DNA from 3 places in the Undibacterium sp. 5I1 genome. Region 1 is predicted to be linked to each of the others. Evidence: predicted binding sites of a transcription regulator. Region 1 holds the regulator's gene; each other region holds the start of a gene.

Region 1 (10,612 bases):
AGAAGGTGTTGAGAGCGTGACCAGCTATGTTGGTACTGGCAGTCCACGTTTTTATTTGCCGCTAGATCAAATCTTCCCTCAGACGAATGTGGCGCAAATCGTTGTGTTGCCAAAAGATCTTGAGGCTAGAAACGCGCTACGTTTAAAAATCGTCAATGTGTTTAAAGTTGATTTTCCTGAAGTACGTGGACGCGTTAAGGTGTTGCCTAGTGGTCCACCTGTTCCTTATCCTGTGCAGTTCCGCGTGACAGGTTTAGAAGTCGCCAAGGTTCGTGAGGTGGCAGATCGGGTTAAAGATGTCATGCGTGCCAATCCTAATGCTATTGGCGTCAATGATAATTGGAATGAGTCAGTGAAGGTTGTGCGTATCGATTTGGATCAAGATAAATTGCGTGCCTTAGGTGTTACTTCGCAATCAGTAATGCGGGCGGCGAATACTATTTTGACAGGTTCAACTGTTGGACAATTTAGGGATGGCAATAAGCTCATTGATATCGTGGTTCGGCAACCTGTTGATGAGCGATCAACCATCAATGCGTTAGGCGATGCAAATATTCCTACGGCAAGTGGTAAGTCTGTTCCCTTATCTCAAGTAGCAAGAATTAATCTGGTTTGGGAGCCTGGTGTAGTCTGGCGCGAGGGACGGGAGTGGGCAGTTACGGTTCAGTGTGACGTTGTCGATGGCATACAGGGTCCGACGGTTTCCAGCCAGATTTCGCCTAAGTTAGAGAAAATTCGCTCTGAGTTATTACCTGGCTACAAAATTGAATTGGCTGGTGCAGCGGCAGATAGTGGGAAAGCGCAAGAATCAATATCGGCAAATGTACCTTTAGTGATATTCATTATTTTTACTTTATTGATGTTGCAATTGCATAGCTTCTCACGTTCTTTATTGGTATTTTTGACTGGGCCACTTGGTATTGCCGGCGCAGCGATGGCTTTATTACTATTGCATAGACCGTTCGGCTTTGTTGCGCAGCTAGGAGTGATTGCCTTGTTTGGAATGATTATTCGCAATTCGATTATTTTGATTGATCAGATTGAGCAAGATATTCAAGCAGGCGCTTCCGCTTGGGACGCGATTGTGGAGTCGGCTGTGAGGCGTTTCCGTCCAATTATTTTGACAGCCGCCGCAGCAGTTTTAGCGATGATTCCGTTGTCCCGATCAGTTTTTTGGGGGCCAATGGCAGTCGCGATCATGGGTGGATTGATCATTGCGACAGCTTTAACTTTGCTATTTTTACCTGCTTTATATGCTGCATGGTTTAGGGTGAAAAGACCAGTTTGATAGGCTCTGATTGTGAATGCGAGTCGGGCTTGCTACTGTTTATATAGTGAGCCTGACTAAATAATTGCAAAGCAAACTCTAAAAAAGAGCCACATCGGATTAAAATCCAGTAGAATACGCGGCTGGAGTTGAAATGCCACATGCAATAGTCTTGGGCGACACTTGAATTTCGGGTCGCCCTTTGCTTTTGTGCCAGTTTTTAATTTTGGCAAGTGTTCTCATCCCGCGAGGATGGCGAAATTGGTAGACGCACCAGGTTTAGGTCCTGACGCCAGTAATGGTGTGGGGGTTCGAGTCCCCCTCCTCGCACCACAGAATTTTTTTTATTTGGACGATTTTCATGGCAACTGCAGTCGAAACTTTAGATAAATTGGAACGCCGTCTTACTATTTCTTTTCCGATCGCCGATGTGCAATCTGAAGTGGAAAAGCGTTTGAAATTGCGCGCACGCACAGCGAAAGCCCCTGGCTTCCGCCCTGGAAAAGTGCCGATGAAAATGGTCGCCGCGCAGCACGGTTATCAAGTCGAAAATGAAGTCTTAAATGATAAAGTTGGCCAGGCATTTAATGTCGCTGCTAACGAGAATAAATTGCGCGTCGCTGGATATCCACGCATTGAACCAAAATCTGGTGAAGGCGTAGCCGAAGGTAGTTTAGCCTTCGACGCAACGTTTGAAATATATCCAGATGTTGTAGTTGGTGATTTGTCTTCTGCAGAAGTAGAACAAGTTAAAGCTGAAGTATCCGATGCGGAAATTGATAAAACTATCGATATTTTACGCAAGCAACGCGTTCACTTTCATGTCAAAGGTGAGCAAGGTGCTCATGGAGACGGTGGTGACTTATCGGCAAAAAATGGTGATCGTGCGACTTTAGACTTCGTTGGTAAAATTGATGGTGTAGAGTTTGCTGGCGGCAAAGCTGAAGATTTTGCTTTTGTGCTAGGCGAGGGTCGTATGTTGCCTGAATTTGAAGCTGCTACGTTAGGCTTGAAATCTGGCGAGAGCAAAACATTCCCATTGTCGTTTCCATCAGATTATCACGGTAAAGATGTAGCTGGTAAAACTGCAGAGTTCACTGTCACTCTGAAAAAACTAGAGTGGGCACATCTTCCTGATGTTGACGCTGAATTTGCAAAAAGTCTAGGTGTAGACGATGGTGATTTAGTCAAAATGCGCGCTGATATCAAAGAAAATCTTGAGCGTGAAGTTAAAGGTCGCGTTAAAGCTAAAACTAAAGATAGTGTAATGGATGCTTTAGTTAAAGCCGTAGAATTTGATGTGCCAAAATCCTTGGTAGAGCAAGACGGTCAACGCTTGGCAGAGATGACTCGTCAAGACATGGCTCAGCGCGGTATGAATGTTGCAGATGTTCCATTCCCACCAGAATTGTTTACGGCGCAAGCGGAACGCCGTGTTCGTTTAGGATTGATATTGGCTGAGTTAGTAAAAGCTAATAATTTGCAAGCAACTGCTGAGCAGATTAAAGCGCAAGTCGAAGATTTCGCTCAGAGCTATGAAGATCCTCAGCAGGTCGTTAAATATTATTTTAGTGACCGTAATCGCTTAGCTGAAGTTGAAGCCCTTGTATTAGAAGAAAACGTCGTTAACTATGTCTTAGGTAAGTCAAAAGTCACTGACAAGGTGTTACCTTTTGATGAATTAATGGGTAACAACGCGCAATAACTAAAGGGAAATCCAATGACAGGCATTATTCGTGGTTCAGCATTAGATACCAACATGCTCGGTATGGTGCCTATGGTTATAGAGCAAAGTGGTCGCGGCGAACGTGCTTACGACATTTACTCTCGCTTGTTAAAAGAGCGTGTGATCTTTCTAGTTGGGCCAGTAAATGATCAAGCTGCAAATTTAATCGTAGCTCAGTTATTGTTTTTGGAAAGTGAAAATCCTGATAAGGATATTTCGCTTTACATTAATTCTCCGGGTGGCTCTGTATCAGCTGGTATGGCGATTTATGATACCATGCAATTTATTAAGCCTGATATATCCACTTTGTGTACAGGTTTGGCCGCGTCAATGGGTGCATTTTTATTGGCTGCTGGTGCGAAAGGCAAACGTTTCTCACTGCCAAATTCTCGTATTATGATTCACCAACCTTTGGGTGGTGCTCAAGGTCAAGCCTCTGACATAGAAATACAGGCGCGTGAAATTTTGTACCTGCGTGAACGTTTGAATGGAATCCTAGCTGACAAAACTGGCCAGACAGTTGAGCAAATTGCGAAAGATACTGATCGTGACAACTTTATGTCGGCCGAATCTGCAGCGGAGTATGGTTTAATCGATAAAGTCTTAACGCATCGCGCCTGATATACTAAAAATATTGAGTAATTAGAAGACGTCCGCGCTTATTAAGTGCGGACGTTTTTTATTGTGCTCTATAATTAAATTGCTAGCGGGTTTTATATTGATTTGTTATCTTCGTATTTTCGTGTCCTTCTTCAATGACATATATCGGATTTACGGTTAATATCAAAATTATTCTCGCTTAATTTTTGCTTAATTCCTGTTAAAGATATACGTACTATGCCTGATAAAAAATCCTCCACTGGCGAAAAGCTTTTATATTGTTCTTTTTGTGGCAAAAGCCAACATGAGGTTAAAAAACTAATTGCAGGTCCGTCTGTTTTCATTTGCGATGAATGCATCGATCTGTGTAACGATATTATTCGTGACGAAGTTAGCAACTTGGAATCTATTTCCAGTGCAAAAACTGATCTGCCAACACCTTTAGAAATTACAGCTTTGCTTGATCAATATGTAATTGGTCAAGTAACAGCAAAACGTATTCTTGCTGTAGCTGTTTATAATCATTACAAGCGCTTAAAGCATCTTGGTAAAAAAGATGGTATTGAGCTATCTAAGAGCAATATCCTTTTGGTCGGCCCAACTGGGTCAGGTAAGACCTTACTTGCACAAACTTTAGCACGTATGCTCAATGTGCCGTTTGTAATTGCTGATGCGACAACTTTGACTGAGGCTGGCTATGTAGGCGAAGACGTTGAAAATATTATTCAAAAGCTGCTTCAAAACTGCAACTATGAAGTTGAGCGAGCCCAAAAAGGGATCGTTTATATTGATGAAATCGATAAAATATCTCGTAAGTCAGATAATCCTTCAATTACCCGCGATGTTTCTGGAGAAGGCGTACAGCAAGCATTATTGAAATTGATTGAGGGTACGATGGCATCCGTGCCACCGCAGGGAGGGCGCAAACACCCTAATCAAGATTTCATTCAGATCGATACCACAAATATTATGTTTATTTGTGGCGGTGCATTTGATGGTTTGGCTAAGATTATTTCTGACCGCTCTGAACGCAGCGGCATAGGATTTTCTGCTAGCGTGAAAAGTCAGGCAGAGAAGAGTGCTAGCCAGGTTATGCAAGATGCAGAACCGCAAGATTTGATTCGTTTTGGTTTGATCCCTGAGCTTGTCGGTCGTTTGCCTGTGATTGCAACTCTCAACGAGCTTGATGAGACGGCATTAATTCAAATCTTGGTCGAGCCGAAGAATGCGCTGATCAAGCAATATTCTAAATTGCTTGAAATGGAGGGTGCTGAGCTTGAAATCAGGCCAGCAGCTTTGCAAGCAATTGCAAAAAAAGCAATCGCACGTAAAACAGGTGCACGAGGCTTAAGATCTATTCTTGAGCACGCGTTGCTAGATGTTATGTATGATTTGCCTAGCGAGCAAAATGTTTCTAAAGTGGTTATTGATGAAAATACTATTACCAATGGCGCAAAACCTTTGTTGATTTACGACGAGCAACCGAAGGTGTCAGGTATAAAATCTTAATCCTTTAAAATTGTGGGTGAATGTCATAATTGATCCACGGTATTTGGAATAAGCAGTACAATTAATTACACAATAAAATTGAGCTTCAATCGAAAAGCTACCCGGAGTTTCTCTCTGAGTGGCTTTTTTTATTGTTTTTCGGATGACGGGCTTGAGATTTAGCCTAGTGCGCCAATCTATATACTAGAAATTTTGAATAAGGTGCGCCATGACAACTTCTATAATTACTGAACAAACCGAATTGCCTTTATTGCCACTGCGCGATGTGGTTGTGTTTCCACACATGGTTATTCCTTTATTTGTGGGGCGTCCAAAGTCCATTAAAGCTTTGGAAGCAGCAATGGAGCAGGGCAAGAGCATCATGTTGGCGGCACAAAAAGCTGCAGCAAAAGATGAGCCATCTGCTGACGATATTTACGAAATCGGCTGCATTGCCAATATTTTACAAATGTTGAAATTGCCAGACGGCACTGTTAAGGTGCTGGTCGAGGGTGCGCAGCGTGCACGTATCCACAAGATTACTGAAACAGAGTCTCACTTCACAGCAGAGCTCACTCCTGTTGCGCTGGAAGAGGGTGATGACTCTGAAGTAGAGGCAATGCGCCGTGCAATCGTTCAGCAATTTGATCAATATGTAAAACTGAATAAAAAAATCCCACCTGAAATTTTGGCATCACTTTCCGGAATTGATGATGCGGGTCGGTTAGCCGATACGATTGCTGCACATTTGCCTTTGAAGCTAGAGCAAAAGCAAGTCATTCTGGAAATTTTTAGCGTTGCCAAACGTTTAGAACATTTGCTTGGTCAATTGGAGGGTGAGCTTGACATTCTGCAAGTAGAAAAGCGTATCCGTGGCCGTGTTAAGCGTCAGATGGAAAAATCTCAGCGTGAATACTATTTGAATGAGCAAGTAAAAGCGATTCAAAAAGAACTCGGTGAAGGTGATGAAGGTGCTGACATCGATGAGTTAGAAAAGAAAATTCTAGCCGCAAAGATGCCGAAAGAAGCGCATAACAAAGCGATGAATGAGTTGAAAAAGCTTAAAATGATGTCGCCTATGTCTGCTGAGGCAACTGTTGTTCGCAACTATATAGACACGATCGTTAATTTACCTTGGAAGAAAAAATCCAAGGTAAACAATGATTTAACTAACGCTGAAAAAGTGTTGGAAGATGATCACTTTGGTTTAGATAAGGTCAAAGAGCGTATTCTGGAATATCTTGCCGTACAACAGCGCGTTGATAAACTGAAAGCGCCAATATTGTGTTTGGTCGGCCCCCCAGGTGTGGGTAAGACCTCCCTTGGTCAATCTATAGCACGTGCTACTAATCGTAAGTTTGTACGTATGGCGCTGGGCGGTGTTCGTGACGAGGCGGAGATCCGCGGTCATCGACGCACTTATATTGGCTCTATGCCCGGTAAGATATTGCAAAGCTTATCGAAAGTAGGCGTGCGTAATCCATTATTTTTACTGGATGAAGTAGATAAAATGGGGGCGGATTTCCGTGGCGACCCGTCTTCTGCGTTACTTGAGGTGCTAGATCCTGAACAAAACCATACTTTTTCTGATCATTACATCGAAGTTGATTTCGATTTATCAGATGTTATGTTTGTAGCGACCTCTAATTCATACAACATTCCGCCAGCTTTGTTGGATCGTATGGAGGTTATTCGTTTGTCGGGTTATACCGAAGACGAAAAAGCTAGCATTGCCCAGCGTTACTTACTTCCTAAACAAATTAAAAATAATGGTTTGAAGGATGGTGAAATCAGTGTTGCTGAAAGTGCTATTCGAGACATTATTCGTTATTACACTAGAGAAGCAGGGGTACGTTCCTTAGAGCGTGAGTTATCAAAAATTTGTCGCAAAGTCGTTAAAATGCTCTTACTTAAAAAGAGTGAAAAGAAAGCAACGATTACATCAAAAAATCTTGATAAGTTTTTGGGTGTTCGTCGTTACGATTTTGGTGTGGCGGTCAAAGATAACCAGGTTGGACAAGTCGTTGGTCTTGCGTGGACTGAAGTCGGCGGCGATTTATTGACAATTGAAGCAGTTGCAATGCCTGGTAAAGGTGGCGTGATACGTACCGGTACTTTAGGCGATGTGATGAAGGAGTCGATTGAAGCTGCTCGCACCGTAGTTCGCAGTCGTGCGAAGCGCTTGGGTATTAAGCCAGATGTGTTTGAAAAAAGTGATATTCATATTCACGTTCCAGAGGGGGCAACGCCAAAAGATGGTCCTTCCGCTGGTATTGCTATGACGACAGCTCTGGTATCTGTTTTTACCGGGATACCGGTACGTGCAGATGTAGCGATGACTGGTGAGATTACCTTGCGTGGTGAAGTATTGCCTATCGGTGGTCTAAAAGAGAAATTATTGGCCGCTCATCGAGGCGGAATTAAGACGGTTTTAATTCCTGAAGAGAATGCTAAAGATTTAACTGAGATTCCTGATAACGTCAAAAATAAGCTAGAAATCATTCCAGTGCGTTGGATAGATAAAGTCTTAGAAATTGCTTTAGAACGTCAGCCAGTTGCTTTGACTGATGAAGAAGTTTTAGTAGCTGCTACGGCCACTAAAGTTGAAGGTGGCGTTGATGTTGGTGGTGTTGTAAAGCATTGAGCCTGATCCGAAATTTGGTTTTAATCAGATAGTTTTCTCTGATTAAAAACTAAAGAAATTAAAATGGCCGCTAGTTACCTAGTGGCCATTTTTTATTCATAATTGATTTTCTGGGTTATCTAATCTTTAAATCATTGTCTAAATAGTAAATTAAATTGACCGATAATTTAACTTTTGTCGAGACGATGAAAGTAGGCTCGAAACATAAAATTTTATGCATTTAATCGGAGTGATTGCATACTATGGGTGAGTATATTTTAATTGTCTATGCACCAATTGAGTAAAATCATGTTTTTCAAAAAGATTGTGGGGAGTATATTGATTGAGTTGGGACGTGACAGATGGAATTTTTTTAATTTCCTGATATTGCCAATACCTAGTAATACATAACTTAAGTCCAGGTTCTGAGCAGCCCAACGGCTAAACCTTCAAGTGAAAAGTCTTGATCAAGTTCATTAATCTTGATATTGGGATAATCAGGATTTTCTGCCAATAGCTCGATCATATCCCCTGATTTTTTATAGCGTTTAACCGTAACATCATCCCCCATACGGGCAATCACGATTTGTCCATTTTTTGCTTCGTTAGATTTTTTTACTGCGAGCAAATCACCATCAAAAATACCGGCATCACGCATAGACATACCACGCACTTTGAGCAGATAGTCTGGAATAGCTGAAAATAAGGCTGGATCAACTTGATAGGTCGTATCCACATGCTCTTGCGCAAGAATGGGAGATCCTGCTGCTACTCTGCCAACTAGCGGCAAACTAAGTTGCATTAGTGATGGATGAGGTAGCGCTAATTGAGCACTATAGTTAGGCCTAGCCTTGGTGCTTCCACTGCTTAGTATGGAATCGAGCAATCGTATGCCGCGTGAGGTACCCGGAGCAATTTCAATAACTCCTTTGCGTGCTAGTGCTTGCAAATGCTCTTCCGCTGCATTGGTGGAGCGAAAACCTAATTCATTCGCAATTTCTGCTCTTGTTGGCGGAAATCCAGTATTTTGGATCGCGTCCTTAATTAAATTTAAAATCTGTTCTTGGCGAGCGGTGAGTTTTAGCATGATCGAATTCCAATCGTGTAGTTGTGAGACTGGGTTTATATGCAGCCTGTATTTTTGTACAGTATAAACCTAAAATCTTTTTTATCTCAAAATTTTTTTAAGTCCTCTCAATGGTTGTGTTACGCATAAATTGGTAGCAGTAAATGTAATAAGCTATTGAAACTATTGAGTAAATTATCAAAGTGCAGTATAGTTATGGGCTTTCCTCTTCCCGCACTCGTCTTGACGCCGAGGCGGGCTACTAAATTGTCCACAAGGAGAATATATGCGTCATTATGAAATCGTATTTATCGTACATCCGGATCAAAGCGAGCAAGTGCCTGCAATGATCGAACGTTACAAAGCCACAGTTGTTGCACGTAGTGGTCAAGTACACCGTATTGAAGATTGGGGCCGTCGTCAATTGGCTTACATGATTCAAAAACTGGCAAAAGCACATTATGTTTGCATGAACATTGAGTGCGATGCTGAGACTCTGATTGAGTTGGAAACCGCATTCAAATTCAATGATGCAGTTCTGCGCCACCTCACAGTCAAAATGAAGAAAGCTGAAACAGCGCCATCTCCAATGATGAAATCTGTTCAGAAAGAAGATGCTGCTAAAACGCAACGCGTAGAAGCGCCAGCAGCATAATTGACACGTTAGAGGACGCTACATAAATCAGTGAATCAGCTTAAAGTCGTTGCCAGCATTGTAGAAAAATCGGCGCTGCGTTTTACACCAGCCGGAATTCCGATAGCTTCTGCGGTACTGATACATAACTCTAAGCAAACGCAAGCAAATGCCCAACGTGTAGTCGACTTTGAAATCAATGCGCTAGCCGCAGGAGAAATTTCAAAGCGATTTATGGAAATAGAGTTAGGTGTTGTAATGCAATTCACAGGTTTTTTGTCGCGCAAGAACCGTAACAGCAAAAGTCTCGTATTTCACATTACTGAATTCGAGACAAATTTACTAGATTAGGAGCCACAAATGGCATTCGGTAAAAAATTTGACAAAAGCAAACTGAAAAATAAGCGCCCACAACAAAATCCATTGTTCAAGCGTAAAAAATTCTGCCGCTTTACAGCCGCACATGTAGCGCAAGTTGACTACAAAGACGTCGATACATTGAAAGATTTCGTGCAAGAAAACGGCAAAATCATGCCAGCACGTTTGACAGGTACTAAAGCTTTGTACCAACGTCAAGTCGACACAGCGATCAAACGCGCACGCTACTTAGCGTTGCTGCCGTACACTGATTTGCACACAGCGTAATTGACGACAAGGTACTAGGAGAAAAATATGCAAGTTATTCTGATTGATAAAGTCGTTAATCTCGGCAATCTGGGCGATGTAGTTAAAGTTAAAGATGGTTACGCACGTAACTTCTTGATCCCACAACGTATGGCTCGCCGTGCTACAACTTCAGCGATTGCTGAATTCGAAGCAAAACGCGCAGAGTTGGAAAAAGCAGCAGCAGCACGTTTGGCTGCAGCACAAGCTCAAGGCGAAAAATTGTCTGGTTTGACTGTGCAAATCTCGCAAAAGTCTGGTGTTGATGGTCGTTTGTTTGGTTCCGTAACCAACTTCGACATCGCTGAAGCATTGACCAAGCAAGGTTTTGCTGTTGAAAAAGCGCAGATTCGTTTGCCACAAGGTCCGTTGAAGATCGTTGGCGATCACTCTGTTGCCGTTGCATTGCACACAGACGTAGTTGTTGATGTGACCGTTGCTATCTTGGGCGAGCACGCTTAAGTTTTAGTTGCATAGCATTAAAAAAGCCGGGTTCGCCCGGCTTTTTAACGTTTACGTCGTTAAGATTGAGCGATCAATTACTC
Region 2 (10,612 bases), 1.4 Mb from region 1:
ACGCGTTGAAATGACATGAATAGTGATTAAATATGAGAAATAAATCAGGTTCTATAAATATAAAAAGATATAAATCATAATAATCCCAAGCAATGCTGAAGATCATTATTCAAGCTTAACACCAAGCTGCGGAACTGTTGCATAAAGATAAGTAAAATGGGGAGCAAAGCTCCCCATTTTATGATGTAACCCCGAATAAGTTGCTCAAAATTGCAACTTAGTCCGACATTGAGACTACAACATCGCCTTCAACAAACGCGCCATTTCTGACGGGTTTTTAGTTGCTTTGATGCCGCACTCTTCCATGATGTCTAATTTAGCTTGTGCCGTATCAGCACCACCAGAAATCAAAGCACCAGCATGACCCATACGTTTGCCTGGAGGCGCTGTAACACCAGCGATAAAGCCGACGACTGGTTTCTTCATGTTGTCACGTATCCAATAGGATGCATTGGCTTCGTCGGGGCCGCCGATTTCGCCGATCATGATAACCGCGTCAGTGTCTGGATCATCATTGAACATCTTCATGATGTCGATATGCTTCAAACCATTAATAGGATCACCACCAATACCAACAGCAGAAGATTGACCCAGACCTAATGCAGTCAATTGGCCTACTGCTTCGTAAGTCAATGTACCGGAGCGGGAAACCACGCCGATACGACCTTTACGATGGATATGACCTGGCATGATGCCGATCTTGATTTCGTCTGGTGTGATCAGGCCTGGGCAATTTGGTCCGAGCAATTTCGTTTTGCTGCCAGATTTTGCCATGCGGTCTTTAAGCATCATCATGTCACGGACAGGAATGCCTTCGGTAATGCAAATTGCCAGATCGAGGTCCGCTTCGACCGCTTCCCAAATCGCGGCAGCAGCACCTGCAGGTGGTACGTAGATAACAGAAACTGTTGCGCCAGTAGCCGCTTTTGCTTCAGATACGTTAGCAAAAATAGGAATGCCTTCGAAATCTTCGCCAGCCTTTTTAGGATTGACGCCAGCGACGAAACAGTTTTTACCGTTTGCGTAATCGCGGCACATACGAGTATGGAACTGGCCAGTTTTGCCAGTGATACCTTGGGTGATAACTTTTGTATCTTTATTGATCAGGATGGACATATCTGTTCCTTGCGATTATTAAGCGTGAGCTGCAGCAGCGGCAACAACCTTCTGCGCTGCTTCTTCCATCGTATCAGCGGCGATGATAGGCAGACCAGAATCAGCCAGCATCTTCTTGCCGATGTCTTCGTTGGTACCCTTCATGCGTACCACCAACGGTACTTGCAGGGAAACCGCTTTAGATGCAGTGATGACACCCTCAGCAATCACGTCACAACGCATAATGCCACCGAAAATATTGACCAAGATCGCTTTCAGACCTGGATTTTTCAACATAATCTTAAACGCTTCAGTCACTTTTTCTGCTGTCGCGCCGCCGCCTACGTCAAGGAAGTTAGCTGGCTCACCGCCGAACAACTTAATCGTATCCATCGTTGCCATTGCTAGACCAGCTCCGTTGACTAAGCAACCGATATTGCCGTCGAGCGAGATGTAAGCGAGGTCAAATTTAGATGCTTCAATTTCAGCCGGATCTTCTTCATCCAGATCGCGGTAAGCCACGATTTCTGGTTGACGGAACAAAGCATTCGCGTCGAAGTTGAACTTAGCATCGAGAGCAATGACTTTACCCGAACCGGTCAAAATCAAAGGATTGATTTCTGCCAGTGAACAATCGGTTGCCATGAAAGCTTCGTACAGACCTTTTAACTGAACGCGTGCGTCAGCGATAGACTCTTCTGGCACACCAATTTTGCGGGAGATATCATCTGCCTCTGCATCTTGCAGACCATTAGTCGGGTCGATAGCGATGGAATGCAATAGTTCTGGATGTGACTCAGCCACTTCCTCAATGTCCATACCGCCTTCGCTGGACGCCATCAAGACGACGCGCTGGCTGATACGGTCAGTCACCATACTGACGTACAGTTCTTTTTTAATATCAGCGCCTTCTTCGATCAGTAAGCGACGGACTTTTTGGCCTTCTGGCCCAGTCTGATGCGTTACCAATTGCATACCCAGAATCGCAGTCGCGTATTCGCGCACTTGCTCAAGGGATTTAGCTACTTTGACGCCGCCACCTTTACCACGACCACCAGCATGAATTTGCGCTTTGACAACCCAAACTGGGCCGCCTAAAGTTTCGGCCGCTTTAACGGCTTCATCTACGGACAGGCATGGAATACCGCGTGGTACTGTCACTCCGAATTTGCGGAGGATTTCTTTACCCTGATACTCATGAATTTTCATACGACTTCCCTTCAGACACTGAGGTATTAGTTGATAGGCAAAACAAAATAAAACAACAAAAATAAAAACAGTAAAAACGAACTAAGCAGATGATTTTGCGTCAGGCGGCGAACTACTTGCCACCGCCCATCGCGGGTAATATTGCACAACAGCTGGGCCATCTAGCCTTAGCGCATGGCAACGATTAAGTTGAAAAGGTTGTTGCTGGTTGTCAGAAGTGCGGTCAGAACTGCTGGCGCCATCGCGGGTATCAATCACATCACCGGCAAAAGCTTGCACCGCAGCGGTCGGGAGAATTTGGGCTAGCTCGGTAATATGGGTGCAGCCATTAATGCCAGACATTCTTTCTTTAACACCTTGCCGGAACTGCATCATCAAGTTAAGCCCAATTAACTTTTTATAATCTGGGCCTATCGTGTTGCAAAAGCCTGGGTACGGTACCGCATCCGAGACCGCCATTGCATCAACAATGGTCAAGTTGGTATCGATCGTAATCCGCAAACTAAGATCATGCAGCGGTGAGCCAACCGGCCGGATGCCAGAAGCAAGTTGAATGTCGCGGGTTTTGGTGTCGGTAATGTGAGCGTCAAGATCCCACAATCCATCATCGCGAGCGAATGCGTCGATTTGGATTGAGCGCGTGTGCTTAAGTGCACGGCGAGAAGTGGATATTGGTAAGGGCATATGCCTGATGGCGGCTATTTCAGTGTAAAGAGCCACAATTGCGCGTCGTCACCGCAGTTTCTACGATAACAGCCGCTCTTGCGGCCCTGCAAAAATCCCGAGAAGTGTAGCACAAGTCGATGCGTAAGCTCCTGCGTTTTGCGTCAAAGATCGTAGCTACAATTTAAATCGGTTCTTTTTTTGTGGCTTGCGCTACAGATTAATTGCCTCATGCCAAAGATAAATTCACACGAGCTCAACATACAGATGAAGCGATAACTAAGTAATTCGTCTCGACAAGATGAGAAGCCGTCATGAAGTATTTTCTCCTTGTCAGTGAAGGTTAATATTTCTGAGTGCGGCTCAACAGCAATACACTCCCCATTTCTTTAAATAAAAATGGCTTATAGCCCAATGAATATATGGACAATTAAAATATACCTACCCAGAGTATTATTTTCAATAATATCAACGGAGAGGCTTTACCGAAATTATAGTTGCTGAATATTGCTTAATATTTCTTAGAGAAAATCTTTATTATTTCCAAAAAACTCCATATATAGACGCTTATTCATCAGTATCTTCGTCACGGGGAGCGCGCATTGCGGTCTGAATTGCTTTGGAAGAAAATCCTCGCTGCTGCATGAAACGCGCCTGCTTTGCACGCTCAAGATGGTCTGCAGGGGAATGAGGGAATTTTCTGTGCAGCACATCGATCGCACGACTCAACTCTGATTCCGCCAACTCAGCTTTAACGCGATCAATTTCTTGCCCGTCCATCTGGTGGCTCTGTAATTCGGCGAGTATCCGCTGATTGCCGAAACGTGCTACACGGCGATTTACTAAGGAATCTGCAAAGCGTTCGGCCGACAGATATTTGGCAGTTTCTAACCAATCCAGAAGCACCGAGATATCTTCGCCTTCTCGCGCATGAGGCTGGAGCTTATGCTCCAACTCCATCCGGCTATGTTCTCGCATAGAAAGATAGCGCAGTGCTCTAGCTTTTAAACTGATTTTTAATTTAGCCATGGTTAAGTAAATATCCCAAAATATCTGCTCAATAAAAAACCGGAATATGCTTGTATTAGAAGCGTATTCCGGCTTGGACTTTTTGACTTGAGTTTTTGACTCAATGGCCGCCGTCGTAATATGGCTTGTTTAGGCTATTTCGCCAGGCGCTTAGTGAGTTTGCAACTAATAAGTTTGCGAATAATCAATTTGCGGCATCAGAATGACTCAACTTACATTAAGCCTATTCAGCCTTCTCCGCTTTTTCAGCTTTTTCTGCCTTCTCCGCTTTTGCTGGCTTTGATTTAGTTTTTTCTGTCACCAACTCTTGCAGCGTCGGCACTTTTAAATGCACACGAACTTTGTTTTCAATCTCATGCGCGAGTGCCGGTCGCTCGCTCAGGAAACTCCGTGCATTATCTTTACCTTGTCCGATACGTTCGCCATTGTAGCTATACCAGGCACCGGCTTTTTCTACAATCTTAGCGTCAGCGGCCAAATCTAAAATCTCGCCTTCGCGGGAGATACCTGCACCGTACAAGATATCAAAATGCGCTTCTTTGAAAGGAGGCGCTACTTTGTTTTTGACTACTTTAACTTTCGTTTCATTACCGATGACTTCGTCACCGGCTTTGATGGAACCTGTACGACGAATATCCAGACGAACCGATGCGTAAAACTTCAATGCGTTACCACCAGTTGTGGTTTCTGGGCTACCAAACATGACACCGATTTTCATACGGATCTGGTTAATAAAAATAACTAGTGTATTCGTACGTTTTATGCTGCCAGTAAGTTTGCGCAGAGCTTGTGACATCAGACGCGCTTGCAAACCCGGCAAAGAATCACCCATATCGCCTTCGATTTCAGCCCGTGGGGTGAGCGCAGCGACCGAGTCAATAACGATTAGATCGACGCTGCCTGAACGTACCAGAGCATCGGTAATTTCTAATGCCTGCTCGCCGGTATCCGGTTGTGAAATCAGCAAATCAGATAAGTTAACGCCTAGTTTTTGCGCATAGCCCACATCCAAAGCATGCTCCGCATCAATAAATGCGCAAGTGCCGCCCAACTTTTGCATCTCTGCAATGACTTGCAATGTCAGCGTTGTTTTGCCGGAAGATTCTGGACCATAAATCTCAACGACACGACCGCGTGGCAAACCGCCTACGCCCAAGGCGACGTCCAGCCCCAAAGAACCCGTGGACACAACTTGCACTTCTTCTACCACTTCACCATCGGCCATCCGCATGACGGAACCTTTGCCAAATTGTTTTTCAATCTGTGCAAGTGCGGCTGCTAAAGCTTTGCTCTTGTCTGAGCCGGTATCGGATTTTTTGTCGTCCATAATTTCTTTCAGGTATGTTGCGCTTTATGATTTTTTGAAATGTGCCGATGGGTTTTTTACAAAAATCAGCAGGTTTTCTACATCTGACGACACTGTATAAAAAATCAGTGATTTATGCAAGCAGGATTTTAAAGAATTTATTATTACCTAAAACTGCCAACTGTCGATTTTCATTTAACTTTGACCTTTTGGGAGTGCGCATCAACATTTCTTATCTTGGCTATTAATTAATTTGCACAATTTGGTTATCTGAGAAAATCGGATCTTTAATGATTAGCTCACATCCATTTTCGTCGAATAGCGTTTGAATGACCTTAAGACTTGATAGCGATTATCACTTTTGTCGCGCTGCAAGCTTTTGCTTAGGTCTGTTAACATTGAAACTTGCAAATGAATTGATGCCAAAATGCAAGAATGCGCCATGGCGCTGCTTGCTTGTGGCTTTGTGCTTGTTTAGACCCAATCCCTTACTCGGTTTATCTCGGTTTTGTGTTAACGGGTTCCGGCTTCGTCAGTTATTCTAGGGCAAGTATAGTCGTTCTGGAGAATCGGCTTGGCTCCTTGTCACAAGAAAAAGAACAAACAATACCTGTTCATTAGTCAAGTTCATTAGTCAACTTTTGTTATCCCCATTTTGAAAACATATCGGCTACTTATGAAACGAAAGCATCAATTCCCTCAAACTTCTGATCGGGCGACGGTCTTAGCCCACACCCGGAATCTCAAAATGACCAGCTCCGCGAGTGCGTACGTGCGCGGTAGCACATCAAAATTTTACGAATGGCTTGAAACATCCAGTATGGGGAAAATACCCGAAGGGCCACCTATATGGATTTGCGGGGATTGCCACATAGGCAATCTTGGACCGGTCGCTGATATTGACGGTAAAGTTGATTTTCAAATCCGAGACTTTGATCAAACGGTGATCGGCAATCCTGCCCATGATCTGATCAGGCTGGCGTTGTCTCTTGCATTCGCCGCTCGAGGTTCTAACCTTCCTGGCATTATGACGGCGCATATGCTAGAGGTGTTAATGGATGGATACACATCGCAATTTGTGATCGGCGATGAGACGCCGATCCCAGTACCGGCGGTGGTCCGGGCTTCAATGAAAGTAGCACGGAATCGCACCTGGAAGCATCTCGCACGGGAACGTATTGCGGATGTCCGGCCGCATATTCCGCTAGGAAAAAAATATTGGCCAATCCTAGCCAAAGAACAAAACGCCATCCGATCTGTATTTTAGAAAGGAAGGGCTATCGATCTGGTGAACAAGATTCGCAGCAGGAATCTTGAAGATAATGTCAGTCTTTTGGATGCCGCCTATTGGGTCAAAGGGTGCAGCTCACTAGGCCTGTTGAGATATGCTGTACTTTTGGATGTTGATGATGTGAAGACTAAACGACAAGAAATTTGCTTGATGGATATCAAAGAAGCGGTAGCAGCAAAAGCTCCGCGGTATCCAGATAGCGGCATGCCATTGGTCAATGCAGAACGTGTCGTAAAAGGTGCCAGAAATCTCTCTCCCAATCTTGGCGAGCGCATGATGACCGGACGCATATTAGGCAAATCGGTCTTTGTAAGGGAACTTAGGCCAGAAGATCTAAAATTGGAAATTCAGACTTTATCTCCGCGAGAAGCGGTAAAAGTTGCACGTTATGTTGGCGCCATAGTTGGTAAGGCTCATGTACGACAAATGGATGAATCAGTTGCACTGGATTGGTTTAAAGAATTGACACGTAACCCGTCTAGTAAAGAGGCGCCCAATTGGCTGTGGAAGTGTACGGTAGAGTTAGCTGCGCTACACGAAGCGGCCTATTTAGATCATTGCAGGCGTTATGTCTCGACTCAAATTGATGATTAAATCGCCGCAAGCTCATGAAGGATCGATCCTTCTGCCTTTTCTGGACTATATTCACTGAACAAAAAATAAGGCGAATAAAAAACGGGAAATTTAAAATTAAAAGAGGGAAGCCTTTAATTTGACTTGTTCAGTTCAAGGCTCTAAAAACACCAATTATTTTTATTTAATATGTATTTTCAGCCCACTCAACAAACCATCTTTAGCTGAATACAAAATTGGGCAGTTGACGACAATTTTGGTGGGTGTCAGGTCGACTAACTGCTTCTCTGTTGCATCCAAAACTTCTTCTTCTGATTTCAGCACATGGGCTTTTGTTGTATCGCGCCAGGTGACCATGTAGACGACCCATAATGGCGTGTATGCCTCGCTTTTATTGCGGTAGCCGACGCTCTCTGGTGCAGAGGGAAATACGCTGCCTTGCTCAAAATTGCTCAATTTATAGACGCGGTCTACTGCCGATGGCTGACCCGGCACTGGCGCACGCAACACATTAGATAGGCGCGATACGTAATTGGTATCAGCCTGTTGTGCCATCTTTTGATCGGACATGTCTGTCGAGATGTAATGCACCAGATGGCCTTGATACCAACCCGCTAGTAAGGGGATTTCTACCGTGGCGACCGATTTTTCATTGAGCTTGCTGAGATCGCTGTTTGTATCCGGTGCAGCGTAGCCAGCCTGGCTGGAGAACATCATGCTAAGCGCAATCGCACATGTGGCGATGCCGAGCTGGTTGAATTGAGTGCGGACGGATTGGAAACGACTTTGCATATGCTACTCCTCCATTGGTTTGATTTGGATATTAGCAGAGTATAGAAATTAGATGCGGTAGCGACAACAGCATTGTTTGGCGGAATAAAATTACTAAATTCAATCGTCCATATAAAATGCGGCTCCTGGCACGATATTGGCCTGAGAGCCGCAGAAGTATTGGACATCTAAAATATCAGTTCAATATCAAAGATCCAGCATCACCCGATTTCTACCGCTGCGCTTGGCCTCGTATAGCGCTTTGTCTGCACGCTCCAGCAGCTTACCTAGTTTTTTATCGCTTTCTAAATTTGTCGCTACGCCGATGCTGACTGTCAGGTGAAACTGCTCGCCCGATGTCGCATGTAGTACTAGGTCTTGCACGTGCTGACGTATCCGTTCTGCTGCGCTGATGGCGTCTTCGCGGCTGGCTTGTTGCAGCAAAACGCAAAACTCTTCGCCACCTAATCGTCCAAATACATCTGAATCGCGTAGCTCCAGCGTGACGGTTTGGGCAAATCGGGTCAGCACTTTATCGCCACTGAGATGTCCGTATTGGTCATTGATGGCTTTAAAGTAGTCCAGATCCAACATTAGCAAGGTCAAACTATTGTTGTAGCGCTGGCTAGTCTTAAAAATATGTTCCGCTTGCTCCAGAAAAGCACGCCGGTTCAATATACCGGTCAGCGTGTCGGTGGTTGCCAGCAGTTGTAGCTCTCGCTCCAACATTTTGCGTTGAGTCACATCGCGGTAAATGCCCTCTACCCCGGCATAAGCACCAGCGTCGTCGTAAATCGCTTTGCTGCTGATAGAGATATCAATCACTCGTCCATCTTTGCGCACCATCTGGCCTGGGAAGTCAGATACTTTGCCATCTTTGATAATTGCCGCTTTAAATGCATCGCGGTCTTCGTTATGCGGATAATACGATTCGGCATTTTTACCAACAATTTCTTCTGGCTCATAGCCCAATACGGTGCGCACACCGGGGCCAACCATTTGCACTATTCCGGCCGCATCGGTGCGGTAATACACGTCCTGCATATTCTCAAAAAGATGGCGGAAATTTTTCTCACTGATGCGAAGTTGCTCGGAGATTTCGCTCTGCGCTGTCATGTCCATCCCCACCAGCAATACTGCGCCCTCGCCGCCAAACTGAATAGACGAGCTTGCGACTAAGAGCATGCGCAAGTTATTTTTGCAAGTCCGCAGACGAAATTGGGTAGGATCATTAGCCCAATTGGCACCTTGTTTGTTTAAACGTTGATTCGATCGGTTGGCATCCAGAGGATGAACAAAATCACTGACCGGGCGCCCGATCAGGCTGGTGGCACTCTCTGCCTCTAGCAATATCGCAGCGGCCCTGTTGGCATAGACGATTTTGTTATTAATCAATACCGTCATCGATACCGGAATAATATTGATCAAATCACGAAGAAATGTATCGGACACCACTGCAACCTCTTTTTCTTTCCAGTACGACGATGCACAACAAATACAAAGCAAACACAAACTAAGTAGTAACACTGATGCACCTTAATTCTAGTCTAGCATTCTGACAAACCAAACCCAAAAATTGATTTGAAGCAAAATAAGTCATTATTTGCTATCTTGTTGCCTTCTCAATACTCTGCAGTGAAAAACTCAAGAGTTCACCAGTTTGTGCTGGCTAACGACCTTATCCAGTTTTCTAGGATTTTTATGCGCCCCTTATTATTCCCTTTACTCGCAGCCTTGGCCCTCCCCGCATCGGCAGAGCGTCTTACTCTGGAACGTATTTTTGATAACGCCAGTTTGGCTGGCAGCAGTCCCAGAAATTTGCAGGTATCGCCCGACGGCCAGCGAGTAACATTTTTGCGTGGGCGCGACGACGATCAGTTTCAGCTCGATTTATGGGAGTTGACCGTCAAAGATCAAAGCATGCGCCTGCTGCTGGATAGCAAAGTGCTGCAAGCCAACGAGCAGATTTCTGATCAGGAAAAAGCCCGCCGCGAGCGTGAACGGATTGCCAATCTGCGCGGGATAGTTGACTACGACTGGTCGCCAGATGGCAAACAATTATTAGTCCCCTTAGCCGGTGATTTGTATCTGGTTGAGTTAGCGCATACCGACAAAGCGCGCAAGATCGCATCTGGCGCGGTGATGTCGGCACAAATTTCGCCCAAGGGCCGGTATGTCTCGTACATCCGCGATCAAAATTTATTTGTGCTTGACCTCACCACCAACACCGAGCGCCAGCTGACTAAAGACGGCGGCGGGACGATCCACAACGCAGAAGCCGAATTTGTCGCCCAAGAAGAGATGGCGCAAACCAGCGGCTATTGGTGGGCACCGGACGATACTGCGATTGCGTTTAAACGCTTTGACGAAAGTCCGGTCCCGATTGCCCGCCGCTTTGAGATTTATGCTGACCGCACTGATGTCATTGAACAGCGTTACCCCTACGCGGGTGCTGCCAATGTGCTGGTGAGTTTGGCTCTGGTCAATCCGGAAAATAGCGAAATTAAACAAATTGATATTGGCAAAGACAAAGATATTTATCTGGTACGCGCCGACTGGAGTGCGGATGCAAAAACACTGGTATATCAACGCCAGACCCGCAACCAGAAACAACTCGATTTAATCGCTGTCAATGCCAGCAGTCTGACGCAAACAACTATGCTGACAGAGACCTC
Region 3 (10,612 bases), 180 kb from region 1:
AATGTTCTATCCGAGCGATTGGCGTTCGACCACAATTGCACAATTCATTGAGGCGCTTGACGCCTACATTCGCTGGTACAACGAAAAACGTATTAAGATGTCTCTTGGCTATCTCTGGACTTCCCCTAATTCAGTAGACATTTAATAATGTCAAAAACTGAGAAGGAAGTACATCATGAGAAAAGGTCGATTTACGGAAGAATTTAAAGCGGAAGCGATTAAACAAATAACGGAACGCGGCCATAAAGTAGTCGATGTTGCGCAACGGTTGGGTGTATCTGATAAGAGCCTTTATTTGTGGCTGCGGCAGAGTAGCGGTGAGCAGTCGGCGGCCTCTAGCGAAAATGTTGCCGCACTAAAAGCAAAAATGGCTCGTCTTAAGGCAGAGTTAAGAAGGGCAACAGAAGAACGAGATATCCTAAAAAAGGCCGCTGCGTACTTTGCCAGGGAGTCAGAGTTAAGTACGCATTCATCGATACGCATCGATGCCAATATCGTCTAACGAGCATGTGCCGCGTTCTAAAGGTAAATCACAGCGGATACTACGCTTGGAAGAAAAATCCTTTATCTAAACGTGCGATGGCAAATGCGCAAATTCTGAATGAAATAAAACAATCTTATGTCGAGAGCGGCGGAATTGATGGCAGCCCACCTATCCACAGAGATTGAAAGGAAGCAGGTGTCGCATGCGGTGAGAACCGAGTCGCAAAGCTGACGCGTGATGCTCAACTTAAGTCTGCCCGTGGGTATCGTAAGCCACGATTTAAGGCAGGCAAGCCAATGATTGCAGCACCGAACAGATTAGAGCAGCGTTTTAATATAGACCAAGCCGATACTGCATGGGTAACGGACATTACCTACATTCGCACTTATGAGGGTTGGCTTTATCTTGCGGTTGTGATCGATCTTTATTCAAGAGCGGTAGTTGGTTGGTCGATGAAATCAACGATGGCGACAGAAATTGTTCTCGATGCGTTATTGATGGCTGTTTGGAGGAGACGTCCTAAGCTACCTATCATTATTCATTCAGATCAAGGCAGCCAGTTTGGTAGTGACGATTTTGCACGTTGGTGTAAAGAGCATCAACGTATTCAGAGCATGAGTCGAAGTGGAAATTGTTACGATAATGCGGTGGCTGAATCATTCTTTAGTAATTTAAAGAAAGAACGAGTCAAACGGAAAATTTACGTAACAAGGGAAGAAGCACGATCTGATATCTTTGATTACATCGAAGTGTTCTACAATCGCAAACGGCGACACAGTCATTTGAATCAGATGAGTCCCCTAGCTTTCGAGCAACAACAATTTGGAAGTTAAGAGTTGTCTACGAAATTAGGGGAAGTCCCCTCAGCCCGATCAAATACCGAGAAAGTCTCGGATTTACGGCATAAACCAGTCCAAGTTTATGTCCGCACCCCCAGCTAGTCAATATTGAGTGCGCGTCAACACAATCAGGTCTTCAGGCTTTTTATAGTCGGCCAGCAGTGCATCAAGTAATTCGGCTGGCAGCGGTTTCTTCTCTACGGCCATCATTGCTCCTCGCAATAGGGCAGTTTCCTGCAAAATGTCCGTTTACACAAAATTTCTTACACCCCCTAGTTAGGGCATTTTTACGTAAGTCTTATTAACAAAAGTCTCTGCTTGCAGTTTGTAAAGCACCTAATAGATACGACATATCAACCAAACGTTTTGCGATCAGATGACGTACATCACCTTCGCATTGCCAGATGCCATACACACCAAGTAAGGGTGCATTTAAGACTTCTTGCCGTTGCTGCTCCACCAGACTTGGCCAGATGATGACATTGACTGGGCCGGTCTCATCTTCTATCGTGATAAATAACACGCCGTTGGCGGTGCCGGGACGTTGGCGTACTGTAACGATGCCGCAGCCACGGGCAAATTGACCTTGCTGAAATGTATTGAGCATCTCGGCTGGTAAAAATCGTTTGGCGAGTAATTGTGGACGGATGAGGGCCACCGGGTGACGTTGTAATGTGAGTCCCATCGCATGATAATCGCTGACAATTTCTTGACCCTCTGTTGGTGCTGTCAACATAGGGATGGACTCTTCTACGCTGACGACACCGAGCAAATCTTTATCCGTTACTGCGCCGATGGCTTGCCATAACGCCTGTCGTCTATGACCTGCTAAAGCAACTAAGGTATTGCCTGCTGCCAGGATGTGCAAATCATGGCGTGACAATTGAGCGCGGCGTGCCAGATCGTTTACGTCGCTAAATGGGAGTTGACGACGTGCTTGTGTAATGCGCTCTGCTGTTTGTTCCGACAAACCTGATAGTAGTGACATACCAAGCCTGACAGCTGGATGCTTGCCATCACTTTTTTCTAAGCTGGAGTTCCATTCGCTGAATCGGATGTCGATATCTAATACGATGATCTGATGTCGTTTTGCATCTTGGATTAATTGTGATGGAGAATAAAATCCCAACGGCTGGGAGTTTAACAAGGCGCATAAAAAGACCGCTGGTTCGTGACACTTTATCCAGCTACTGGCATAGACTAATAAAGCAAAGCTGGTGGAGTGACTTTCTGGAAAACCGTATTCACCAAAACCCAGCATTTGTTGAAAAATACCTTCCGAAAATTCTTTCGTATAACCACGCCTGACCATGGTGTCGACGATGCGATCATGATAGTGCTCTAGTCCGCCTTTACGTTTCCACGCCGCCATGGCACGACGTAATTCATCTGCTTCGCCCGGAGAAAATTCAGCCGCGATCACGGCGATTTGCATGACTTGTTCCTGAAAAATCGGGATGCCTAAGGTTCGTCCTAGTGCTTCCCTGAGTTCCTCCTTAGGATAAGTGATTGCTTCTCTATTTTGTCGGCGTTGCAAATAGGGATGCACCATACCGCCTTGAATCGGGCCAGGTCGTACGATGGCAACTTGTACTACGAGATCATAAAATTCTTTGGGACGCAGACGCGGCAACATACTCATTTGTGCACGGGATTCAATTTGAAATACACCTACTGTGTCGGCCTTGCAAATCATCTGATAGGTCAGCGGATCTTCACGTGGAATGTCCTGCAAACGTGATGGTCTGCCGGGTAGCGTGGCCATCAAAGCCAGTGCTCGTTTTAAGGCAGAGAGCATGCCCAAGGCCAATACATCTACCTTAAGCAAACCTAAAGATTCCAGATCATCTTTGTCCCACTCAATCACGCAACGGTCTTTCATGGAGGCGTTTTCTATCGGAACCAAGCGCGATAATTTGTCACGCGCAATGACGAAGCCACCGGTATGCTGCGATAGATGGCGTGGAAAGCCACGTAGTTGGCTGGCCAGGCTTGCCCATTGCTGTGCCAGTGCGCCTTCAGGATCAAGCCCGCTTTCAGCAAAACGTAAGAGCAGATCCTGTTTGCTATCAAACCAGCGATGTGATTTGGCGACGGTATCTACTAGCTCCAAATCTACTCCTAAAGCCTTACCAACATCGCGCAGTGCACCACGGGATCGAAATGTATGTACTGCTGCGGCTAAAGCAGCGCGGTTTCTGCCATATTTGTTATAGATGTATTGGATCACGTCTTCACGTCGCTGATGCTCAAAATCGACATCAATATCAGGCGGTTCATTTCTTTCCTTTGAAAGAAAACGCTCAAACAACATGGTGCTGCTTTCAGGATCGACTTCCGTAATATGCAGGCAATAGCAGACGACAGAGTTCGCTGCTGATCCACGTCCCTGACATAAGATGCCAATTGAGCGTGCATATTTAACGATATCGTAGACCGTTAAAAAATAAGGCTCATAGGCGAGATCGTTAATCAGATGAAGCTCATAGTCGATACGATCTGCGACCTTTTTTGAGATCCCGTTGGGAAAGCGCTGTGCTGCTCCATATGCGACTTCTTGTTTGAGGTAGGCTGCAGGTGTGTAGCCCTTTGGTACTAATTCATCGGGATATTCATAACGCAATTCATCTAAAGAGAATTGGCATAGGGAGGCAATTCGTATCGTTTCGGCCAATGCCGCTGCTGGATAAATATTGGCCAGACGTAGTCGTGAACGTAAGTGTTGCTCTGCATTGGGCGCCAGATCATAACCACATTCTGCAACCGAGCGTTTAAGTCGGATGGCAGTCAGCACATCTTGCAGTGGCTTACGTGAGCGCACATGCATATAGACATGACCTGTTGCTACAAAAGGGATACGATATTGGTTAGCGAGAGCGATGATCGTTTTACGGTGTTGCTCATCCATCGCCTGATAGAGCAAAGTCAGACTGATCCAGGCTCGTTGTGGGAAATGTACCGTCATCCATCGCAGTTGTTTTGTCAAGATCGCCGCATCAGCGGGATAGTCTGGAATCAGAATCAGCAGGCAATCGGGAAGCCCTTTCAGATGCGCATAGTCTTTAGGAGGATGACTAAAATCCTCTGGAGTTATCAGATAACTTCCCTTGGTGGTACGTGTTCTTGCCAATGTGATTAGTTCAGATAAATTGCCATAGCCTTGCCGGTTCTGTGCCAGTACTATCAGGGAAGGCGGTTGCATAGAGTCCTGCTTGTGCGTTTGAGTGTCCGTTTGGAACTCAGCCTGAATCGTCGCAGGATTGTTAGCGGCGCTTTTCATCAAAAAATCAGGAAAATCAAGTGTGCCGGAGAGTTTGAAATAACTACCGACAATCAGAGGGAGCTTAGATTTCTTTGCCGCGACATGCGCACGTACAACACCGGCTAATGAGCATTCATCCGTGACTGCTAAAGCGGAATAATTGAGTTGTGCAGCGCGTGTTGCCAACTCTTCTGCATGAGAAGCCCCTAGCAGAAAACTGAAGTTGGATTGGCAAAACAGCTCAGCATATTCCGGCAGTGTATAGGGCAGCGACAGTTGTGCAGATGTTGACGGCGTGGGTGACGATGGTGGTGTTGGTGGTGTTGGTGGTAATAATGGAGTGGTTGTCATGATAGATCAACCAAAGACACCATGTACAAACCAGCTTGCGTTGGTATCGGTCTGCTCACCTAGACGTTCTCTATAAATCCAATAGCGGATATGTGCTGGATTTTCCGCGACGAAGTAATCACGTGTTACTAACTGCCCATTCCACCAGCCAGCTTCTATTCTTTCTGCACTTGTCAGTAGTTTGAGTGGCGCCTGGTAATAAGGTCTGTGTTGCCGTATTTCGATAGCGATCGCTTTTTCTAAAAGCCACATAGGGCGGGATGCCTGTAGGGGTGGTTGCTGTTGTTGACATTGTTTTTCTGTTGCCTGCTGGTGAATCACCGATGTCCAGTGATTTGCTATTTCAGGCCGATGATCGGCTAGTGGTGCGGCCTGCAAAACCTGATTGTCACCCAAACGTGCTACCAGCAATTCCAGTAAGCGATGGTGATTTTCGGCGTGAGCTTTGGGTTCCGGGAACAGTGTCGCATTGGGGACATGCATTGCTTGAACCTGGCTGGCATCCAAGCTGACGGCGATGACAGGCGCCTCAAGCTTCACTTGTGCCAGACGTTCTTTGAGTAAGCGTATCAGGTGATCTTCGCGCCAAACTGGTTCGGCTAACAAAATACTTAACAGAGTGGGCGCAATAGCTTGTCGACCACGTTCATGTTCTAGTTGTAAATCGACTTGCGATACTGCGAGTTGCTTGGCAGTCAGCCATCCCATCAATTGTGTTAGCAGACTACGAATAAAAGCTAGGACCATTTCTGCATGTTCTATCCGGTCGGGCATGTCAATACGGACTTTGAACTGAGGCGGAATTGCGATCCACTCGAATAGCTCGACTTGTTCACCATAGGCTTGGTCTAGTACATCGAGAATCTGTTTGCCACAACGACGTTTCAATCCGGCGCGTGGTAATTTTTGTAGCGTTCCCAAGTCATCACAGGCAATACCGCGCAGCCAGTCCAGCCAAGGAGTCGCAGCGGGGAGCAGATGCACAGGCAGACTATCCAGACTTTGCACTAGCTTGTTCAATTTTAAAATTCTTGTTGCCGGAGGTCGTTGCCGTCTACTTTTGCTGGAATGCTTGTTGAGCTTGTCGGCAGTGCTAGCAGCATTACGTGCAAGCAGCCATGCACCCATCGCGGTTGGTGCGCAACTGAGTGTGATGGTCATTCCCATCACGCGCATGGTTTCTTTAATCCGGCGACATAAGGCACGGATGCCACCAAACAGCCGCAAGCTCGCTCCGATATCCATCAACAAACAATCATGTCCGGCATAAGCTACTTGCGGCGTGTAGTTTAATAATGCCATCGCCACTTGTTGTAGGGCGCGTGTTTCCAGTGCTGGCTGGCGCTGATAGAACAACGCGGATGGTAGCAACATTTGCAAACCTGCTTTACGCATACCGATCTGCGCGCCAGAATGGCATGCTAATACGGATGCGCAGGTGATCCGATTTTGCTCCAGCACGACTGCAGCCTGCTCAGTTAACCAGTTCGGACGAAAAATTTCTAGCTGCAACAGTGGCAAGTGCAGGGCGATCCAAAGGCGTGTCATTGGTCAATCCGGTAGACAAAACAGGTGAATGGGAGGCAATTGCTGAGTCAGGTAACAAAAGCGAGGGAATTCTCAGCAGCAAAGGCTGTTCTCGCCGGATACCGCGTCGTTTGATAAATTGAATTTGTACGCCTTCTAAGGTAGGTGCGACTTGCAGGCGTAATGGCGCTGGCGAAGGTGTGTCGGCACAAGTGCTTGGTCGCATCATGAAAAAAACTGCTTCCCCACCTTGCGCAGCAAGATGCAGACGACGTAAGGCTTCTGAACGGATCTGCGTTTGCCACAATAACAAGGCAGCGCAACTGCCGCTACGTAAAACCTGCTCAGCCGCCCACAGAGCATCGGCTTGTTTTTTACTCCGTATCCAGACACATTGAGAGAGTGGAATGCCAAAAGCATTTAAGGCTAACAATTGCGGCGCATAAGGCGGCTGTATGAACATAATCGAGCCTCCATCTTGTCTGGCAAGTCTGGACAAAACAGGATGCAATAAGCGCAATTCAGCACTGCCGTGATGCTGGAGCAGTAACTCAATCAAACAACTTCGCGGCCAGCCACCACCGGGCAATTCGGCCGACAGCGTCGGAAAACTGCTTTCTACACAAGCGACATGGCTACGCGCCAACTGCGATGCGCGCCATAAAGAGGGATGAATTTGATCTGGGGTGAGGGAAGACATAGATACTGAAATAAACACTTTAATAGATGGGACTTACGCAAAACCGCCTCAGTTGTGTTGCCGCGCTTAAGCGTACTTAAAGTACTGCTTTCGTCGCTGCGTCTTGCCGGGACAATTTTTTATAAGTCCAAATAAATACTGTATGTATATTTAGTATAATATTTAAATCATCTATTTTTCAATCACTTAGCGAAATAATGAAATAAATAAAATACTGATTGCATATACAGTATTTTGTGCTAAAGTATGTTTTGTCGTATCGCTTTAGCTCTATCGCTTTTTTTATTCAACAAACTTATTACCACTTTTTATTCATTTACTGATTTGGAGACGGTTCAATATGGCACACCTTGATAATTCCTTTGACGGACAATTTAGCTTGCAACTCGCCCCAACATCATTTTTGATGCGATTGGGTAGCCGTGAAATTTTTGTCTGTCGTGATTTCCGCAAACGTTATTACCACGTCAATCCGTTGATGGATTTTTCGACAGGGATAGAGGCGGGACATCTGGAACTATTGTTGTTCCGCAAGTGGTTGATCATCTTCTCTAAGGCAAGATGGTAGTCGGCAGGTGATCACAAGTCACGGGTGTATGTTCCTGCCCTTGCTTCTGATCGTTGGATTAAACCTAGAAACGGCAGTTGGACGAGTTTGAGTGTGCATTTTTTCGGTTCTCCAGCAAGGCGAGACGCAACCTTCATGTTTCAACTAGGAGCAACGCAGTTGGGGGAGCCGAAAAGTATGCAATCAGATTGGTAGCGCTCTCACCAGAACGGCGACGGTGACGGTGAAAACGCTGACATGAGTCAATTGAATCAACTACTTATTTATACTGACAAGCGGTCAACGGCCGTTTCCAGGTTAATGGCGGGATCGACGCTCGCTAGGGTCGCGCAAAGGATCTGGTCCGTTTTCTAGCTTGCTCACAATTCCGGCTTGATCAAAATAGATAGACATCAGTGAGTCCCACACACCGCTTTCTTTATAGGGATAAGACCAGGTTTCTAGTTGTACTCGCGGAAAAAAGCCAGTTTCGCTCGGTGCTCCGATGATTTTTAGTACGCTGGCTTTGTCGGATTGTCCTACTTTGACTTGAGCAAATTTTTGCAGAGTTAATACCTGCTCATAAGAGATCAGCTTGCCATCAGAGCCGATACGCGCCATGTGTGTTGCCTGTGCCATCCTACCGCGCATGTATTCCAGCAAATGCTGATCGCCGTCCTGGTAGATATGCGTTGGCTGACCCAATTGTGCGATGACTTCTGCCTCGGTTTGACCGATCTTAATTGTTCCAACGCCCCAGCTTACACAGGAAGATAAACTGAGTACGGCGAGTAGTGGGCCAAGCATCTTTAATAAGCGTGGGGCTATCATCATGATCTCCATTCTGGCTTTTATCAAGCCAAGCTATTATTTATACTGATGGTGAGTATATTTTTAACGTCCAATAAATCATTGGACGTTAAGCTATGTTTTAAAGAATTAATAGGGGAGTATATTAATTCACCAAGCTAATCATAATGCGGCATGTTTGTTTGACGCTACTTAGGCCACTTAGCGTTAAGCTTAGATCTCTTACCCAATAAATTCCAGTTCTTATCCAGACAATAAGCTCCAGTCATTTTTTAAGTTCTGGTGCGCGTCTGAACCATTTCAGGCTTTAACCCAGATTTTCCATTGGAACAGCGAGAAGTGTGCCTTTGGCGGACTGACTGGCTAGACGCGACGACGACGCAAGCTGCATCTTGCTAAGAGGAGCAACAACACCAGGCAGTTCGCCAAAGGTGCACTTGTCGCTGTAGCGCTCCCACTCAAATCGCGGTGGTGTTATCCCTCTGAAGACCGCACGCCGTCCGCGTTTTTTGCGAAGTGATAGCGGTCTAATGGAAAATCTGGGTTTAACTATTTTTACCGTTTTTAAAAGGCGATGGCACCCACATAGCCGGATGGCAAATCTAACAATATCGTTCTGCATTTTTTTAAACGTGCTGCCAGATCAGGATGCCATTCTGATAAAGCCAACCCTTGGGACTTCAGTCTAGCCTCTTGCATAGTCCATTCTTGTGCAAACATCAGCAGCTGATGCTGAACTGTTTGTCCGGCAATTTTCTTATAGACCTCATCGCCTAAATAAAGTTGTGTTACATCCCGCCAATCCAGGGACAAATCGACCCGCATTAGATCAATGCCGATATTTTTTTGAAAACTGATCGCCGCAATAGATAAACCCGGCTCATGACTGATTGACACGCCTAGCGCGATCTCTTGTTCATGAGCATATTTGTCTGTGTCGCTGGAATTAATACAGATACTTAAAGCTTGTCCTGCCGATCCTACAATTCGCACTTGTTCCTGTGGGATAGAGAAGGCTTGCGAGAACAGATCCCGCAAGGCGTGGCGTATTTGTAGTCTGGCTTGATCACGCAGCGTAGTTATCTCTGTAACTACAGAAATAACTACGCTTTTGTGTTGATGGAATGCTTCTACCGCTTCTGGCAATAAATCAGGCCAGGAATAGACAGCTAGCTTGGGTGCTGTAGTAATAGCTACCAATGCCGTCGGCATCGGATTGGACGAATCTGCTTCAGCCCTCATCTCGTCAGGATTGCGCAATCGCTGCCGGGCAGCCGCGCCAGCTGGATTTGGCGGGGATAAATTCGCCCTTCATTACCAGAGTCAGCGCGCCGAGTTTGGCTTCGTCACCCACGACGGCGCTATATAACACCGAGCTGCGGGCACCCATGTAGACGCGTTCACCGATGATAACTTCGTCAATCTTCATCACGCGGTCTTCAAACAAATGAGTTTGTGGGCAGGCCAGTGCATTGATCTCACTATATGCACCGATGCTGACGCAATCAAACTCGGTAATATCCGTCGTATCCAGATAAACACCACGACCAATTCTGGCACCCAACAAATTAAACGCCAATGGCAACCATGGTGTACCGCGCAAATAGCGCATGAAGTTGGGGACAGCGATTCCTTCGTACAAATTGGTAATGCCTTCAGACAGCCAGACAAACGAGGTCCACATTGGCATGCTGCTCTTTTTGTAGCGGAAAATGAACAACCATTTCAAGGCCATGACAAAGGCAAAACTGCCAACACCATACCAAAGTCCGGCAATCGATAAATAATAGGCGACATCGCCCCAGCGGTCATCACCGGCCAAAGGCATCAGATTGAGCACAATGGTGTAGCCAACAGAAATTACCATCGCATGGGGAGAAATAATCCGGAATGCTTCAATCAGACCACGACCAAGACGACGCATTGCTGATGGGCGGAAGGTGAGTTCTTCGGGAAACCCTTTGACTTCTTCCCGCGCCGGCAAATGCATAGGCGGCGAACCTAACCAGGTATCACCCTCATGCATTTGATCATTGCGCGGCGCACTGGTGTGAACACCGATCAAAACGTTTTCAGGCAAGATCGTGCCATC

The links. Region 1 encodes LexA, which represses DNA repair genes until DNA is damaged. Its sites were predicted from a motif close to ACTGTATNNNNATACAGT; they were not measured.
Region 2: recA (recombinase RecA) is a predicted target of LexA. The motif match lies at 5,415-5,432, and genes of this name have one in related genera.
Region 3: imuA (translesion DNA synthesis-associated protein ImuA) is a predicted target of LexA. The motif match lies at 7,301-7,318, and genes of this name have one in related genera.

What each region holds. Positions count from the first base shown of each region.
Region 1 covers NZ_JAVIWI010000001.1:1,028,202-1,038,813, forward strand. Annotated here, with positions in the region: gene RGU72_RS04345 (efflux RND transporter permease subunit) at 1-1,288, shown strand, start outside; tRNA gene RGU72_RS04350 (tRNA-Leu) at 1,514-1,600, shown strand; gene tig (trigger factor) at 1,629-2,972, shown strand; gene clpP (ATP-dependent Clp endopeptidase proteolytic subunit ClpP) at 2,988-3,614, shown strand; gene clpX (ATP-dependent Clp protease ATP-binding subunit ClpX) at 3,831-5,102, shown strand; gene lon (endopeptidase La) at 5,311-7,725, shown strand; gene lexA (transcriptional repressor LexA) at 8,117-8,791, opposite strand; gene rpsF (30S ribosomal protein S6) at 9,057-9,425, shown strand; gene priB (primosomal replication protein N) at 9,456-9,755, shown strand; gene rpsR (30S ribosomal protein S18) at 9,765-10,049, shown strand; gene rplI (50S ribosomal protein L9) at 10,077-10,529, shown strand.
Region 2 covers NZ_JAVIWI010000001.1:2,475,293-2,485,904, forward strand. Annotated here, with positions in the region: gene RGU72_RS10950 (Stp1/IreP family PP2C-type Ser/Thr phosphatase) at 1-17, opposite strand, end outside; gene sucD (succinate--CoA ligase subunit alpha) at 235-1,116, opposite strand; gene sucC (ADP-forming succinate--CoA ligase subunit beta) at 1,135-2,319, opposite strand; gene RGU72_RS10965 (DUF2889 domain-containing protein) at 2,386-2,988, opposite strand; gene recX (recombination regulator RecX) at 3,535-3,996, opposite strand; gene recA (recombinase RecA) at 4,220-5,323, opposite strand; gene RGU72_RS21415 (DUF2252 family protein) at 5,979-6,569, shown strand; gene RGU72_RS21420 (DUF2252 family protein) at 6,591-7,187, shown strand; gene RGU72_RS10985 (hypothetical protein) at 7,347-7,958, opposite strand; gene RGU72_RS10990 (diguanylate cyclase) at 8,145-9,389, opposite strand; gene RGU72_RS10995 (S9 family peptidase) at 9,639-10,612, shown strand, end outside.
Region 3 covers NZ_JAVIWI010000001.1:850,423-861,034, forward strand. Annotated here, with positions in the region: partial or broken gene RGU72_RS21375 (IS3 family transposase) at 1-145, shown strand, start outside; partial or broken gene RGU72_RS03615 (IS3 family transposase) at 176-1,317, shown strand; gene RGU72_RS03620 (error-prone DNA polymerase) at 1,625-4,936, opposite strand; gene RGU72_RS03625 (DNA polymerase Y family protein) at 4,943-6,484, opposite strand; gene imuA (translesion DNA synthesis-associated protein ImuA) at 6,411-7,163, opposite strand; gene RGU72_RS03635 (hypothetical protein) at 7,504-7,731, shown strand; gene bamE (outer membrane protein assembly factor BamE domain-containing protein) at 8,029-8,541, opposite strand; gene RGU72_RS03645 (hypothetical protein) at 9,085-9,780, opposite strand; gene RGU72_RS03650 (Pls/PosA family non-ribosomal peptide synthetase) at 9,767-10,612, opposite strand, start outside.